2 regions of the Chryseobacterium vaccae genome follow, and region 1 is predicted to be linked to the other one. Evidence: riboswitches for the same ligand, from Rfam matches in the RefSeq annotation. Region 1 holds a riboswitch; the other holds the start of a gene.
What was found. Region 1 has a riboswitch for thiamine pyrophosphate ahead of thiM (hydroxyethylthiazole kinase). Riboswitches for the same ligand answer to the same signal wherever they lie in the genome.
Positions count from the first base shown of each region.

Region 2: it holds a riboswitch for thiamine pyrophosphate, as region 1 does, so the genes downstream of both, thiS (sulfur carrier protein ThiS) here and thiM (hydroxyethylthiazole kinase) in region 1, are expected to answer to the same signal.

Region 1 covers NZ_VSWH01000001.1:4,409,190-4,418,087, reverse strand. Annotated here, with positions in the region: gene FW768_RS20240 (alpha/beta hydrolase) at 1-535, shown strand, start outside; TPP riboswitch at 1,062-1,155, shown strand; gene thiM (hydroxyethylthiazole kinase) at 1,222-2,019, shown strand; gene thiE (thiamine phosphate synthase) at 2,016-2,651, shown strand; gene thiD (bifunctional hydroxymethylpyrimidine kinase/phosphomethylpyrimidine kinase) at 2,648-3,481, shown strand; gene tenA (thiaminase II) at 3,468-4,118, shown strand; gene FW768_RS20215 (TonB-dependent receptor plug domain-containing protein) at 4,209-6,971, opposite strand; gene FW768_RS20210 (ATP-dependent helicase) at 7,924-8,898, opposite strand, start outside.
Region 2 covers NZ_VSWH01000001.1:3,060,933-3,069,830, reverse strand. Annotated here, with positions in the region: gene ccoN (cytochrome-c oxidase, cbb3-type subunit I) at 1-953, opposite strand, end outside; gene ccoS (cbb3-type cytochrome oxidase assembly protein CcoS) at 981-1,190, opposite strand; gene FW768_RS13905 (heavy metal translocating P-type ATPase) at 1,300-3,678, opposite strand; gene FW768_RS13900 (Crp/Fnr family transcriptional regulator) at 3,768-4,481, shown strand; gene panB (3-methyl-2-oxobutanoate hydroxymethyltransferase) at 4,545-5,360, shown strand; gene FW768_RS13890 (hypothetical protein) at 5,364-5,681, shown strand; gene FW768_RS13885 (RluA family pseudouridine synthase) at 5,688-6,368, shown strand; TPP riboswitch at 6,520-6,616, shown strand; gene thiS (sulfur carrier protein ThiS) at 6,675-6,881, shown strand; gene thiC (phosphomethylpyrimidine synthase ThiC) at 6,894-8,705, shown strand; gene FW768_RS13870 (thiamine phosphate synthase) at 8,702-8,898, shown strand, end outside.

The sequences.
Region 1 (8,898 bases):
TTTCGGAGCTTCAGCAGGAGCTCATCTTTCACTGCTTGCGGCCTATACTCCTGATAACACTTATATCGGCAGCCCGGAACTTTCATCTTATTCTGCAAAAGTGAATTATGTGATCGATCATTATGGTCCGGCAGATCTTAATAAACTTTTTCATACCAGTGCGGGTACTATTCCGGTTTCTATCATCGGAATGATCTCTAAAAAGATCATCAGCCTGCAGCAGAATCTGGTAAAAGGACTTTCAGGATATGATATCAACAAAGATCAGCAAAAAGCCATAGAATACTTAAAAACCATATCGCCTGTTAATTTCGTTTCTGATGGAGTTCCTACTTTGATTGTACAGGGAAATAAGGATACGGTAGTTCCTTTAAGCCAGTCTAAAAAGCTGCATAGGAAATTGAAAAGAGCAAAAGTTCAGACGTCTTTAATCGTCATTAATAATGGTGTACACAGTTTTTCCACAACTGATAAAGCCTATCTGGACCAAATGGTAGATCAGATGGTAGATTTTATTGTTTCCCAGAAGAAATAATGCACTGAAGGGCTTCTTAAAAGTTTTTATTTCCCACAGATCCCACAAATTTCACAGATGCTTGTGCTTTTAAAACTCAAAGATTGAGCAAGTTTTCTGTTGGCTTAACGCAATGGCACAAAGATTTTAATTATTATAATGTTTTTAGGGCGCAAGAAAATCAAAGATTTTAAGCTATCTTTTTCAGTTGTGTTCAATTATTTATGAATTAAAACAGCCGAAGGTTAATCCACAGCTTCATCGAACCAACGCAGTTGATTCTACTCTTTGCCTCCTGAAATATGCAGTATCAAAAATAATCTTTGCGTGAAAGAAAAATTTTAACCAATCTATTTTATTTTTCTGATAAAGCAGATTACGCAGATTTTTTTGTCCTGTTGAATTAACAGGATTCGTTGAAGGCTAAAGTTTTCATCTTCTATTTTTTTAATTGAGATCAGTTTTTATTGAAAAGGACTGGATACTCCTGAAAGAAAGGAAAATGCATTGCCAGTTTTTTGCCTGCTCTGATAATTTTTATACATTTGTCTTGCTTTAGGGGTATTCTGAAAAAGAATTGAGAGAGTCCCTTTGAACCTGATACGGCTTACACCGACGTAGGGAAAAGCAAAAATACATTGCCCGCAGTGTATCTTTTGTCTGGATTTCTCCTGAAGCTATTTTTTATTTTATTCTAAATGATAACAATGGAAAAAATACTTTGGGAACAGGTACAGCTTGTCAGACAAAAATCTCCTCTGGTTCACAGCATTACCAATTATGTCGTTATGAACAATACAGCCAATGCTCTTTTGGCTGCAGGAGCTTCCCCCATTATGGCGCACGCAAAATCTGAGATCCGCGAAATGGTTAATATTGTCCATTCCGTAGTTATTAATATCGGGACCCTTGATGAATACTGGACAGAATCTATGCTCATCGCTGCTGAAACCGCCCATTCCATCAATAAACCATGGATTCTGGATCCTGTAGGAGCCGGAGCTACTTCATATAGGGATGATGTTTTACAACAGCTTTTACAATATCAACCTTCGGTAATCAGAGGGAATGCTTCTGAGATCATTGCTCTTGCAAAGGCTAATACTACAATAACAAAAGGAGTAGACAGTACCGCACAAAGCAATGAAGCTGTACACGCAGCACAGATTCTCGCAGAACAATATCATACAACAGTCTGTATTTCCGGGGAAACAGATATTATTTTAAACGGAAAACAGGAAATTCATATCAAAAACGGACATCCGATGATGACCAAAGTAACGGGTCTCGGCTGTTCTGCCAGTGCATTAACAGGTGCTTTTGCTGGGATTCAGGAAGATAAGGCCATCGCCACCGCTGCGGCAATGGCATTGCTGGGTATATCGGGAGAACTGGCTGTCCGGGAAAGTAAAGGTCCTGGAAGTCTTCAGGTCAATCTTTTGGATAAATTGTACAACATTACTGAAGAAGAATTTTTCAGCCATATAAAAATTGAACAGAAATGAGCCTTTCTTCTTTTCCTTATCAGCTATATCTGGTTATTTCCGAGGCAGACTGTGCCGGAAAAAATTTTCTTGAAGTAGCTGAGCAGGCCATTCTTGGAGGGGTTGATGTTATGCAGCTGAGAGAAAAAAACAGCAGCACTGCTTCATTTCTTAAGAAAGCACAGCAGCTTATTGAAATTACAGAAAAATACAATATTCCGCTCATCATTAATGATAATATTGAAGTAGCGGAAAAAGTAAACGCAGCTGGAATTCATGTAGGTAACAGTGATGCCTCACCTGTTTATCTGAGACGACAGCCTCTCATTCAGAATAAAATGATCGGTTACTCTATTGAATACCTTTCACAGCTTGAAAACGAACAGACTTCAGTGTCTGATTACTTAGGAATAAGCCCTGTCTTTAAAACCTCAACCAAAACGGATACCATAACGGAATGGGGACTTGAAGGAGTGGCAAAGATCAGAAACCTTACTGATAAACCATTGGTTGCCATCGGTAATATTCATCTGAGAAATGCAAGAGAAGTTATCAACGCCGGTGCGGACTGCATTGCTGTTGTTTCTGCGATTTGCAGTGCTCCCCATCCTCAAAAGGCAGCCTATGAATTAAAAAATGAAATTTTAAAATGAAAAAATATAAATACCCATCCGTATTGACGATTGCCGGATTTGACGGAAGCGGCGGTGCAGGCATTCAGGCTGATATTAAAACAGCTTCTGCTTTAGGCTGCTTTTCCACATCGGTACTAACTGCTTTACCGGTACAGAATACACAGGGAGTAAGAAAAATATATCCTGTTCCTGTAGAAGCGGTGGCAGATCAGATCGAAGCCATTCTTGATGATATTTTCCCTGATGCTATTAAAATCGGAATGGTTCATACTCCTCAATTGGTGGAAACCATTGTCTCTACTTTAGCCAAATATAAAAAAACACCCCTTGTATTTGATCCTGTCATGGTAGCTACAAGCGGACACCGTTTGATTGAGAAAGAGACCATCACCGCCATCATTGAAAAACTTTTTCCGATAGCAGATGTTATCACTCCGAATATGGATGAAGCCGCAATTCTGGCTGATACGTCTGTTCATACCCTTGAAGATTTATACATGGCAGGGGAAAAGATCAAAAAGCTGGGTTGTAAAAGCATTCTTCTTAAAGGCGGACATCAGGAAACCTCAACGATAACTTCATTGTATTACGATGAAAATGAACAGTATCGTTCTTTTGAAACGGTAAAATTCGACACCAATAACACCCACGGTTCCGGTTGTACCCTGTCCTCTGCCATCGCTGCCTATCTTGCGCAGGGTAAAACTTTGTATGATGCCGTTTCTTTGGGACAACAGTATGTATATCAGGCTATAGAAAACGGAAAAGATGTACAAACCGGCTTTGGAAATGGTCCGCTGAATCACTTTTTTAATCCTCAAAAACTTATCAAAAATGAAATGGTCTGAACACACCTGGCAGGTTATAGAAGAACGGTATCAATCTATTCTGGATATGCCTTTTATTAAAGAATTATCAAACGGTACCCTTCCTCAGGAAAAGTTCCGCTTTTATATGGCTCAGGATTCTTTATATCTTGAACACTTTGGGCGGACACTTTCATTAATTGCTGCAAAAATTCAGGATATTCATGAAGTACTGGCTTTCATGAGGTTTGCTGAAAATGCTATTGTGGTAGAAAATGCCTTACATGAATCTTATTTCGTGGATTTTGGCGTTACGGATAAAGGTATTTTACAGCCTGCCTGCCATCATTATATCCATTTTCTGAGAAGCACTGCCGCTCTGGAAGCTATAGAAGTGGCTATTGCTGCAGTATTGCCCTGTTTCTGGATTTACAGGGAAGTCGGGAATTATATTTTAAGCCTGCCTAAGACCAATCATAATCCTTACCAGAAGTGGATTGATACTTATGGCGGTGATGAATTTTCCGTGGCTGTAGATCATGCTATCGCGATTTGTGATAAAGCTGCTAAAAACAGTACGGAGGAAACCCGGAAAAAAATGACCGAAGCATTTGTCATGTCATCAAGAATGGAGTTTCATTTCTGGGAAGCTGCCTATAATTTGAAAATGTGGAAATAATTCAGAGAAAATATCTGGATTCCAGATTACAAAACAAACAGGTCCTCAAAAGGGACCTGTTTTAATAATAATAGAAAGTGAAAAAAAATATTAAAAGTTGAAACTAAGTCTGGAGAACACATATCTTCCGTTCTGCCCGAACTGTGAAGTAGAACGCGAATACACAAACTGATCATTGTTGGTAGATGCAGTAAGGTTTCTGGTTGGATAAATATCGAACAGGTTATTTACCCCTACAGTCAATCCTACATTTTTTGTAAACTGATAGGCTAGTGAAAGATCCGTAATAATTTTGGCCGTGATCTGCTGGTGCTCGTTAGGCCCCACAATTCCATCGCCATTGGCATCAATAATATCTGCTCCGGTTACTTTTCCGAAATAGGTATTTCTAAGATAGAAACTGGCATTTTTCCATGAAAGGGTATGCGACAAACTGGCTTTTACCCTTGGAACTGCTTCTTCCAGATATACTCTTGATTTTTCAGAAAAATAAGTATTTTCAAGGTTGGCAGACTGCAGTAATCCGGAAGAATGAATATTTCCTACTCTCTTGGTCTGGCTGAGATTTACGGCAAAACTGTTATCCAGTTTCAATCCTGAAACTCTTATATTATGAGCAATCACAACATCTACGCCTTTTGTTTCGGTATCAATGGCATTGGTGAAAAACTGGGCGCCACTTACATTTTCCGCATCAAAAGCTTCCTGAGCTGCTGTTGGTACGTTGGCTCTTAAGAACTGATCGGTAAGAATAACTCTGTTGTCTATTTTTGTAAAATATCCGTCTGCTGTAACTGATAAGTTCGCGGATGGAATTCTGTAAGTAAATCCTACACTTGCCGATTTGGACGTTTCCTGCTTCAGCTTGGGAATTCCCAGTAATTCTGCAATTCTTGAATCATTGCTGAATGTACCTACTTCCAGAAGCTGGCTGTTCGTAAACAAAGTAGATGTTACATTATAGTAGATCTGGTGAATAGATGGTGCTCTGAACCCTGTAGATCCGGCCAATCTTACATTGAAATTGGGCGCTACTTTTATTCTTGAAGCTAATTTATAATTGAAAGTTGATCCAAAATCTGAATAATTCTCATATCTCGCTGCTGCATCCACCAAAAGCCAGTTCGTAAAATTGAACTCCACATCCGCATAGGCTGCTACTGATTGCCTGTTTTTATCTACAGCATTCACCGGCTTGAATCCTCCAAACACCTGAGATCCTCCCGGAAGTGCATTTCCGAAAAAATCCGTAGGTCTCGGGCTGTTGTTATTCCATATATTTCCGGAAACATCATAGGTTGCATAGGAAGCTTCTTCTCCTGCTGTTATTTTGAAATTTTCATAGCGATGTTCTCCTCCGAAAGCGACATTAATCCCATTCCAGACATCATATTTTTTAGAGAAATCTAAATTGATGGTATTTTGGGAAAACCTTAGCCCTCCGGCATTAAAATCTCTTGGAGAATTAAATCTTAAAGAAGTATTTCCTGTATTTCTGATGTTATAGGTAAATGAATTCTGTCCGAAGGTATTACTTAAATCAATATGCCAGCCGTTCCATTTTCCTTTGATTCCGGCTGCAAGTGATAAATCCTGAATATCTGTTCCGATCTGTGGCAGATAACCGTCTGCATACAATCCTGTGAACGTTCTGCTCTGATTAGGCTTTCTGTAAAATCCTCCTGAAACACCGTGTCTTATGCTGTATCCGCCAAATGAATACACTTTCCAGTCATCACTTACCGGAACTTCTATATTGGCAAAAAGCTGGTGATTGTTCAGCTTAGACTGGCCAACCTGCATATTGAAATCTTTCCTTGTTAGCCCTCTGTAAGCCAGTTCCTGATCGGTAACATCAAAATTCAGCAAGGACTGAAGTCCTTTCTGGATCACATTTCCCTGGGCATCCTTTATATCCTGGATAATCGATGTATTTTGAATTGCACTCTGCTGTGCCGCGCTGAAATAACCTACTCCCTGTGAATATTGGTGAATATAATCAATAAGCTGCTGTGAATTTGGGGTATTGTTGATATTGCTGAACAGAGAAGAAAGATTTACCCCGTCGTTCAGCGCTCGTTTTTCAATGGCATTATAGGCATTATAGATGGATCCGCTTTCTGCTCCTGCTCTGGAAGTAGGATCTCTGAACTGTGAAGACCAGGTAATATTATAAAAACCGCCTTTATTCCCGATTTTGTTTCCATAATTAAGATCTAGCTGAATATTCTGGCCGTCAAAATTTCCGGTATGGTCATTCGCTGTTGGTGTTAAATTTCCGCCGTAGCTTACCTGTCCCGTCAGCTTTCCCGTATCTTTTTTTAATTCCAAATTAATAACTCCGGCAATGGCATCTGATCCATACTGGGCAGAAGCTCCGTCACGAAGCACTTCAATTCTGTTCAGGGCAAATGAAGGAATGGCATTAAGGTCGGTTCCTACCGTTCCCCTTCCCGGAGTTCCGTTCACATTCACCAGTGCTGAAGTGTGTCTTCTTTTTCCATTCACCAGAACCAAAACCTGATCAGGTCCCAATCCTCTCAGCTGGGCGGGGTCTAAGTGATCTGTTCCATCAGAATTCGTCTGAATGGTAGAAGTAAAAGACGGAGCCAGCGAGTTCAGTATCTGTCCTATAGTTGATTGCGGAAGAACTACAGAAGCCTCTTTGATATTGAATACATCCACAGGAACCGGGCTGTCGACTTTTGATCTGGCTCCCGCTCTTGAGCCCAGAACCACGACTTCTTCTACATTATTTGTTTTCAGACTGTCTTTTTCTTTTTCCTGCCCGAAAGCAAAACTTCCCAGAAAAAATAAGACGGAAGCTGATAAGATGGTATTTTTATTTTTCATATCCTTTACATCAATTAATAGTTTATGTTTTTTTGAGTGGCAAATGTAAAGTAATTTTATTAGTCTACAAAATTAATAGACTTTTGTTTTTTGAAAAAGAGTTATAGTTTTTGTCTATGCAGATGGAAGCGGAAAGATTGGCGATGGAAATTGATGAGATCTTTATATTGGAGTAAAGCCCTCTATAGATAAACTCTACCGGGTTTTAAGTGGTAGACTGAAGGTTCCAGTTCTGTATCTCATATCAGGCAAGACCTATTTTTGATTCATTTCTTATTATTAACCTGAGTTCGAATTAACGAGTTTAAGTATATAAGGCTGGAAGCGAGAAGTTACTTTTAGTTACAAGTATTGAAAACTATTGTAAAATCAAATTACCTTAAACATCAACACTTATTTTTAATGATCTTAATAACTTTCCTTCTCCCAGTTTCAAACCAGTCTAAATCAGACATTTTATCCCGGACTGAGATTATAATTGTTTTTCAAATTTTGTCGTATTAAAGCTCTATCAGAGTAACATATTAATCATTATAATTATCAGGTCGCTCCTACGGAGCTCACCTTAGATCATATATTAAATTCTATGAACAGAGTACTTCTACGGAGCACTTAAAAAAGCTCAAATAATATCGTTTTTTTACAAAAAATTATACATTGTTTACCAATTATAGCTCTTAATATAAGTCTGATTTTCTTATCCTGAACTGAGATTATTATTCTTAACCCGAATATCTATTATCTATCCGTCTATTATCTTTTCTCTGAATCTCAAACTCCCAAACTCACCATTCCCTTGCGCAGCAAAATTGACCATTCACCGTTACCTCTATCATCTATCCAGCTGTTATCTATCTGTCTATTATCTCAACTCTCCTTCTCTACAACAAAAAAAACGAATCCTTAACCGGATCCGTTTTATATTGTTATTTCAGTTCTGTACCGAAGAATTCTATATTTTCGTAAGCTTAGCGTATTTCAGAATCAGGTTTTTCTCACCTTCATGCATAAAAACAACTTTGGCTTTGATGTTCTGAGGATCTGTTCCATCCAGGAAAGTCACTTCTCCGATTCCAAAGCGGTCATGTCTTACTTTATCGCCTACTTCAATATCCTGGGAAGAGGCCCCGCTTGGATTGATAATTCTGGCTGTACTTACTGGTTTCAGTTTTTTTACTTCAGGAGCTGGTTGTGAAGTATCTCCCCTATCAATCGTTTTCTTTTCTACTTTTCTGAAAGAACGCTGTTCAGAAGGATACTCATCAAAAATATTGGATTTAAGCCCGGCGTTATTGATGAATCTTTTTTCCATGGCCGGATTGATGAATTCAATATATTCTTCATCTACCTCGCTTAAGAATCGTGAAGGCTCGGCATCTGTAATTTTTCCCCATTGGAACCGGGAAATGGCATATGAAAAGAACACCTGTTTCTCTGCTCTGGTCAGTGCCACATAAAACAGACGTCTTTCTTCTTCCAGGTCTTCGCGGGTTGCAGAACTCATAAAGCTCGGGAAAAGATTTTCTTCAAGTCCAACCAGGTGAACTACCGGGAATTCGAGACCTTTTGAAAGGTGGATTGTCATCAAAGAGACCATATCATCTTCCAGTTCTTTATCCTGAGTATCGGCAGAAAGGGCAATGTTTTCAAGGAAGTTGGAAAGGCTTGGGTCTCCGTCTTCCAACTGCATCTGCTCTTCAATGAATCCCTGCATGGAGTTCATTAATTCCTGTACGTTTTCTACACGGGAAATTCCTTCGGGGGTCTGATCATCTTTTAAAAACTTGATCAGTCCGCTTCGTTTTGCCACTTCCATCGCTACGCTGTAAGCCGTTTCAGTTTTCAGCAGTACCTGAAATGCTTTGATCATCGACCAGAAATCATTTAGCTTATTTAAAACTCCATTATTCAAGCCTAATTGCGGAGC
Region 2 (8,898 bases), 1.3 Mb from region 1:
AAGGTAAGAAGCCCGTTTAGCATTCCCCCCCATGATGGTGCAATAAGCATGATTGAGAAACCTGTTCCCACAGCCTGTGCCCATGCCGGAAGTGCTGTATACTGAAGGTGGTGAGGACCAGCCCAGATATATACGAAAATTAATGACCAGAAGTGAATAATAGACAGTTTGTATGAGAATACCGGTCTGTCTGCCGCTTTTGGCAAGAAGTAATACATTAAACCTAGAACCGGAGTTGTCAGTACGAATGCCACTGCATTGTGACCATACCACCATTGTACAATAGCGTCTTTTGCTCCTGCATAAGCAGAATAAGATTTCCAGCCAGCGAAAGATAATGGAACTTCAAGGTTGTTGAAGATATGAAGCATTGCTACTGCAACCCATGTACCCAAATAGAACCAGATCGCCACATAAAGGTGTCTAACCCTTCTCTTAGCAATCGTCATAATCATATTCACCCCGAAAATGATCCATGATATAGCAATTAATATATCAATTGGCCATTCATGTTCTGCATATTCTTTTGATGTATTGATCCCCATAAAGAAGGTAATGAACGTAGCAACGATCATTAACTGCCAGGTCCAGAAATGAATCCATGACAATGTATCACTATACATTCTTGTTTTTAATAATCTCTGTGTAGAGTAGTATACTCCAACGTAAACAATATTACAAACGAATGCAAAGATTACGGTGTTGGTGTGCAGCATTCTGATTCTACCAAAACCAAATGCACCATGAGTGTTTATTAGCCCTTGAATATTGCCGGAGGCAAGACTATTGATGGTTGTGTCATCAGTTCCGAAAAAGAATTCGGGTAATTCAGGGTAGAAAAGCATTAATGCCGCCGTAAGCCCAAACGTAAACCCTATAAAACCAAAGATGATGGTCGCATAGAGGAACGCACGGACAATACTGTTGTCATAACTAAACTTTTGTGTTTCCATATCAACTATTCACTATTTTTCTCAAATTTATTTATTCTCTCCTATTTTTTTGTCGTCTTTATTTTTGTCGCCATTTTCATCATCTTCTCTGACTACTCTCTCGTCATCGAAAAGGATTCTGACAGCCGGAGATTCATCATCTTCAAACTGCCCTTTTTTGGCATACACTATAAATACGACCAGGAAGATCGCAGCTAAAGAAACACTGCAGACGATCATTAAATATAGAATATCCATTGGACAACAAAATTAACCTATTTTCGGGGTTCAAATTTAGTGAAAAATAATGACATTCATCACGAAATGCCGATTTCAGCTAATTTAAAATCAGTCTAAATAAGAGGCTTTAAGCCTGTTTTTTGAAATGTTTCCGGCCTAAAATCCAGGTAGCAAGTGTAGTAAATGTAACAACAGTAATGGAACTGATTGGCATGATGATTGCAGCGAAGAGCGGATGCATATGACCTGTAACTGCGTAACTTAAACCAACAATATTGTAAAGGAAGCTGATTATGAATGTCATTTTTACAATGGTGATAGAGCCTTTGCAAACGTTCAGGTAATTATCCAGAGTGACCACTTTTTCACCGTTCATAATCACGTCGGAAGATGGAGTAAAGCTGTTCGTATCATCAGCAATAGCAATTCCTACATTACTTTGCTTCAATGCTCCGGCATCGTTAAGACCATCTCCAAGCATGGCCACTTTCATATGCTGATCCTGAAGGGTTTTGATATAATTCAGTTTGTCTTCCGGGCTTTGGTTGAAAGCCATTCCTTTGAAGTTAGGAATAAGCTCCTTAAGCTGTTTTTCCTCTGATGAATTATCCCCGCTCAGGATGAATATTTTGTAATCAGTAAGTTTTGTGAAGAGCTCTTTCAGTTTTGGACGATATTCGTTTTTGAAAATAAATTTCCCTAAGAATTCACCATTTTTACTAATATAGACCGCAGTTTCCAGGTTTTTAGGTTCCTGGTTGTTATATCGTGCAGAACCAATTTTGTAAAGATTTCCCCGTACTTCGGCCTCGTAGCCTTTTCCGGAAATTTCTTTGAAGTTTTCAACGGTGAAATAATCATCACTCACCTCAATGAACTCGTATAGTGATTTTGAAAGTGGGTGGTTGGAGTTTTTTAATAGAGTTTTGATATTTAGAGTATCGAACTCACTAATTTCAGCACCTTCATATCTGATGTTTGATTTTTTACGATGGGTAATCGTTCCGGTCTTGTCAAAAACAATCGTATCAAGCTTAGCGATTTTTTCAATCGTAAGAGTGTCTTTTACGTAAAATTTATTCCGCCCTAATATCCTCATAATGTGGCCGAAAGTGAACGGCGCAGATAGAGCAAGAGCACAAGGGCACGCAATGATCAGGATGGCAGAAATTACCTGGAACATTTTCTCCAGATCGATAAAAGCCCAATACGTTCCGGCTATCACGGCAATGCCTAAAATGATGAATGTGAAATATTTACTGATGCTGTTAGTCAGCGTATCAAGCCCCGTTTCATGCTTTTTGAAAGCTTCTTTGTTCCATAGCTGGGTAAGGTAACTCTGATCGACATCTTTAATGACTTCAAGTTCCAATGAAGATCCGATTTGTTTTCCTCCTGCAAAAATTTTATCTCCGGGCTGTTTACTGATGCTTACACTTTCTCCGGTAATAAAGCTGTTGTCGATATTTCCTTCCCCATTAATCAGGATGGCATCTACAGGAATGATTTCCTGGTTTCTTACTAAAATCCGGTCTCCTACTTTAACTTCAGAAAGAAGAATATTATCCTGTTTTCCTTCAAAATCAACTTTGGTAACAGCAATAGGATAGAAGGATTTGTAATCTCTATCATAAGAAAGCGCACTGTAGGTTCTTTTCTGGAAAATTTTCCCCATCAGCATAAAGAAGAGGAGTCCGCACAAAGTATCAAAATATCCGGGACCGTAATTGGTGGCTACTTCATAGACGCTTCTTCCGAACAGAACAAAGATCCCCAATACAATGGGTACGTCAATGTTAACAATTCCGTTCTTCAGCCCATACCACGCTGATTTATAATAATCCGAAGCTGAATAGAAGACAACCGGGCAGGCCAGCAGGAACATAAGAACTCTGAAAAGACCTTTATAATGTTCCATCCAATAATCTTCTCCACCTACATATTCCGGGAACGCAAGGAACATCCCGTTTCCGAAAGCAAATCCGGCAATCGCAAATTTTACCAACAGTGATTTGTCCAGATGATCTACATTTTTATCTGCTGTTTCAAGGCTGATGACAGGTTTGTAACCTAAATTGGTTAAAAAATTAGCTAGTTCGCTTAATTTGAAATCGTTATGGTTGAATGAAATCTGTAAGGTCTTGCGGGTGAAGTTAACCTGGGAGTAATTAATATTTTTGTTCAGGGTATGAAGGCTTTCTAATAGCCATATACATGATGAACAGTGAATTACTGGGATTTTGAAAGTGACAAGGCTGGTGTTTCCTTCCGAGAAATCAGTGACCTTTTCGAAGATCTCCGGAGTGTCAAGATAATCAAACTGTGAAGAGCTTTCATCACTTGGACGGATTCCTGCTCTTTTATTAAGCTCGTAAAAATTACTTAAATTATTGGTATTCAGAATCTCGTATACAGACTTGCAGCCATTGCAGCAGAAAGTCTTTTCATCAAACAGAATTCTCTCTTTTTCTATACCTTGACCACAATGAAAACAGTTCTCGCTCACCTCCCTAAAATATTGAACTACAAAATTATAACAATTTTTTTTGTTTATCGAGTTAAAAAGTTCTATTTTTGTGATAAATGTCATATAAAATGTCGCAGGAACAACAGATTGCAATTGAAGAGAGGTTCGCCAGAGTTTTTAATGATAAATCTTTTAAGGAAAGACTTTCCAGTGTAGATTTTGAAAAATATATTAACGGCAAAAAAAGACTGAGTTTTCAGAAACATGATACCATTTTTGAGGATGGAGAAACACCAAAGGGAGTGTTTGTTCTGGAAAAAGGGGCCGCTAAATTATCCAAATCAGGGGCTTTCGGCAAAGATCAGATCTTAAGATTTATTAAAGAAGGGGACATTATCGGCTATCGTTCATTGCTTTGCGGGGAAAATTTCCAGGCAAAAGCTGAGGCCATGACAGATATTGAATGCATTTTCCTGCCTGCAGATATTTTTATGTACCTTCTTGAGGTAGATCCGCAGTTGTCTTTTGTGATGCTTCAGAAAATTTCTTACGAATTGGGAGAGTCATCTAATACCATTACTTTCCTTGCTCAGAAAACCGTTAGAGAAAGATTAGCGGAAATATTACTGTTACTGGAACAGAAGTTAGGTGTAGATCCGGAAGGGTTCATCAAAATTTCTTTAACAAGAGAAGAAATTGCCAACATTATCGGTACTGCTACCGAAAGTGCCATCCGTTTGATCTCTGAATTTAAAGGAGACAATCTCATTGAAGTAGATGGAAGAAATATCAAAATCCTGAATCACGACAAACTCATGAAACTAGGTCACGTAGTTTTATAAAAATCATACAAAAATTCAAGTCGGCGCAAGCCGACTTTTTAACTTTTAAAAAATAGATACATTATGTCTGTTCACTCTGAAATTAAAAAAGTTACAACTGAAACCTTGCGTAAAATGAAATTCGACAAGGAAAAAATAACTATGCTTACCGCTTATGACTTTACCACGGCTAAAATGGTAGATGCAGGAGGTGTGGATGCCATTTTGATCGGAGACTCTGCCGCGAATGTAATGGCAGGTTTTGAAACTACACTCCCAATTACATTGGATCAGATGATCTATCATGCTCAAAGTGTGGTAAGAGGTACCGACAGAGCTTTGGTTGTAGCAGATTTGCCTTTCGGAACTTATCAGAGTAATCCTGAAAAAGCATTGGAGTCTGCGGTAAGAATGATGAAAGAAGGCGGTGCACATGCCGTAAAAATTGAAGGAGGAAAAGAAATTTCCAAATCCATTAAAAAGATCATCAATGCTGGGATTCCGGTAATGGGACATCTGGGATTAACGCCCCAGTCTATCTATAAATTCGGAACCTATAAAGTAAGAGCAAAAGAAGAAGCGGAAGCTGAAAAATTGATTGCTGATGCACAGCTTTTAGAAGAATTGGGATGTTTCTCCATTGTATTGGAAAAAATTCCGGCTGATTTAGCTAAAAAAGTTACCGAAAGCATTTCTATTCCTACCATCGGAATCGGTGCAGGAGCAGACTGTGACGGACAGGTTCTGGTATATCATGATATGGTGGGGATGAACAAAGGTTTCAGTCCTAAATTCCTGAGAAGATATCTTGATCTTTATACTGAAATTACAGGAGCCGTTTCCCAATATGTGAAAGATGTGAAAAGTGTTGAATTTCCAAATGAAAGTGAAAGTTATTAATCTATGAACAATCAACAGAAATCACTTCAGGGAATATTGTCTATTGCAGCACTGATCTGTCTTGCTGTAGGCTGGTTTAATTTATTTTCTCCGGAAATCAATCATCTTCTTTCAAGAAAGGTGTTTTATGTACTGATAGGGGCAAGCTTCTTTATTCAGGCACCTTTATTTTTAAACAAAAATCTGTCGTATGCGATGTACGGCGCAGCATTGATCTGTATTGTAGGAGCATTTCTGCCGGATGATTCAAAACTTTCAGCGATTAAAACGTTGGGGCTTTTAGGAGGAATTATCCTTTCATTGGCCAACAGACCGAGATAAATTCAGATGATGGAGGAGCAGATTGTATATGAAGACAACCATCTTCTGGTGGTCAATAAAAAAGTCGGTCAGCTTGTACAGGGTGATAAGACCGGTGATGAATCATTATTAGAGACCATCAAGAATTTTATAAAAAAAAGAGATAACAAACCGGGGAATGTTTTCCTCGGTCTTGTTCATCGTATAGACCGGCCCACCTCAGGTCTGGTAATCTATGCCAAAACGTCCAAGGCGCTTTCCCGTCTTACCCAGATGGTAAAAAACAGGGAAATTAAAAAGACCTATTGGGCAATAGTGGGTAAGGAAATGATCCCGAAAACTCAAAGGCTGGTTCATTATTTAAAGAAAAACGAAAAGAACAACAAAGCAATCGTATTTCCCAAAGCTACAGATGGTGCAAAAGAGGCAATTTTAACCTATCATGTGATCAAAACACTGGATAATTATATGCTTCTTGAAATTGATCTGGAAACAGGAAGGCATCACCAGATCCGTGCCCAGCTTTCTAAAACCGGAGTGCCCATCAAAGGAGATCTTAAATACGGTTCTCCCCGCTCCAACCCGGATGGAGGAATTAATCTTCATGCGAGAAAACTGGAGTTTATTCACCCGGTTACCAAGGAAAAAATAGAGATTACCGCTCCCGTTCCACAGAATGATGCCGTTTGGAGAGCTTGTGATGAATAAAAAAAACCTGCAAATTTTCTGCAGGTTTTTTTATGGCATTCTTTTATTTGTATTTAATGTGCAATGAATTGCATCAATAAAATATTATTTTGTTGATGGTTTTTGTTTAAAAACTAAATTTTGCCTGTTCTGAAAAAATAACTAACTTCGTCCCATACTTTAGGGGTGTCTGTGAACAACAGACTGAGACTTTACCCTTTGAACCTGATCTGGATCATACCAGCGTAGGGAAAAGTAGGTGACTTTTGCTGTGCATTCTATTGTACAATAACAGCCATTCCTAAAGTATATTTAAAATTATTAGGAATGGAACTTACAATCAACCACACCCGAAAAACATTTGCTGTACTTCCCGAAAATCTGGAAGCACTAATGGCTATGGAACTCCCCGGAAAGAAAAAAGGAATTGCCGTAGCCCTCAACAACCGTATTATTCCGCTGTCCGCCTGGGCAGAGACCATTCTCAATGATAAAGATTCAGTATTAATCATCACAGCTGCCCAGGGCGGCTAATAAAATACAGTTATGGCTCATTCAATCACACGTTCGCCTTTTCCCAACTCTAAGAAAGTCTATGTGGAAGGCACAATACATCCTGTAAGGGTCGCTATGCGCGAAATCCAGTTAAGCCCTACAAAACTCACCAATGGTACTCTTGAAGATAATCCTCCGGTAACGGTTTACGATACCTCGGGACCTTATACCGATGAAAGTTCAGAGATTAATATTCTGAAAGGCTTACCGAGAATCCGGGAACAGTGGATTCTTGAAAGGGAAGATGTTCATGTTCTGGACAGTATCACTTCAGAATACGGAAAGACCCGCCTTGCAGACACCGGTCTTGATGAATTGCGTTTTTCCTATAACCACAATCCTAAAGTGGCCAGAGAAGGGAAAGAAGTAACCCAGCTTTATTATGCAAAAGAGGGTATCATTACACCGGAAATGGAATATGTAGCGATCCGCGAAAATCAAAGAATTGAACAGCTGCAATCGGTTTTAAAAGAAATGGCTTTTCAGCATTCAGGAAACAGTTTCGGAGCCAATACTCCCAAAAGCAAGATCACTCCTGAATTTGTAAGAGATGAAATTGCAGCGGGAAGAGCAATAATTCCGAATAACATCAACCACCCGGAAAGTGAACCCATGATTATCGGGAGGAATTTCCTTGTAAAGATCAATGCGAATATTGGAAACAGCGCTGTTTCGTCAAGCATTGAAGAAGAAGTTGAAAAAGCGGTCTGGGCATGCCGTTGGGGTGCAGATACCATTATGGATCTTTCCACCGGAAAAAATATTCACGAAACAAGAGAGTGGATCATAAGAAACAGCCCGGTTCCTATCGGTACCGTTCCTATTTACCAGGCCCTCGAAAAAGTAAAAGGAATTCCTGAAGATCTGACGTGGGAAGTTTTTAAAGATACCCTTATCGAACAGGCAGAGCAGGGAGTATCTTATTTTACCATTCATGCGGGAGTTCTGCTTCGATATATTCATTTAACGGTTAACAGAGTGACCGGAATCGTCTCAAGAGGCGGTTCCATCATGGCAAAATGGTGCCTTTATCATCATAAGGAAAATTTCCTGTATACCCATTTCGAAGAGATCTGTGAGATCATGAAGAAATACGATGTGGCTTTTTCCTTAGGAGATGGTCTTCGTCCCGGATCCATTGCCGATGCTAATGATGCTGCACAGTTTGCTGAGCTGGAAACTTTAGGTGAACTGACGAAAATAGCCTGGAAACACAATGTACAGGTCATGATTGAGGGTCCCGGTCACGTCCCGATGCACATGATCAAAGAAAATATGGATAAACAGCTGAAAGAATGTCACGAAGCGCCGTTTTATACCTTAGGCCCGTTAACAACAGATATTGCCCCGGGCTACGATCACATCACTTCAGGAATTGGCGCTGCAATGATTGGATGGTTCGGGTGTGCCATGCTGTGTTATGTAACACCAAAGGAGCATTTGGGACTTCCCAATAAAAAAGATGTTAAGGATGGAGTCATTACTTATAAACTGGCGGCTCATGCGGCCGATCTGGCAAAAGGACATCCCGGCGCACAGTACAGAGACAATGCATTAAGCAAGGCAAGATTTGAATTCCGATGGGAAGATCAGTTCAACCTTTCACTAGATCCGGATACCGCCAGAGCTTATCATGATGAAACCCTTCCGGCGGAAGGCGCAAAGATTGCCCACTTCTGTTCGATGTGTGGACCCAAGTTCTGTTCCATGAAAATTACTCAGGAAATCAGAGAGTCTGCCGAGAAAGGAATGCTGGGCAAATCTCAGGAGTTTATAGAAAAAGGAAAGGAAATTTATATATGATCATTGTTATCACTCCTGAACTGATGATTCCTGATGAAACGAAAATGATTAATCAACTGTTCCGGAAAGGACTGGAACTGCTCCACATCAGAAAACCTTTTATCGGGATGAATGGAATGCTGGATTTTCTTAATGGGATCGACAGACTTTTTTATCCTCAGCTGGTATTGCACAGTCATTATGAAGTGGCTGA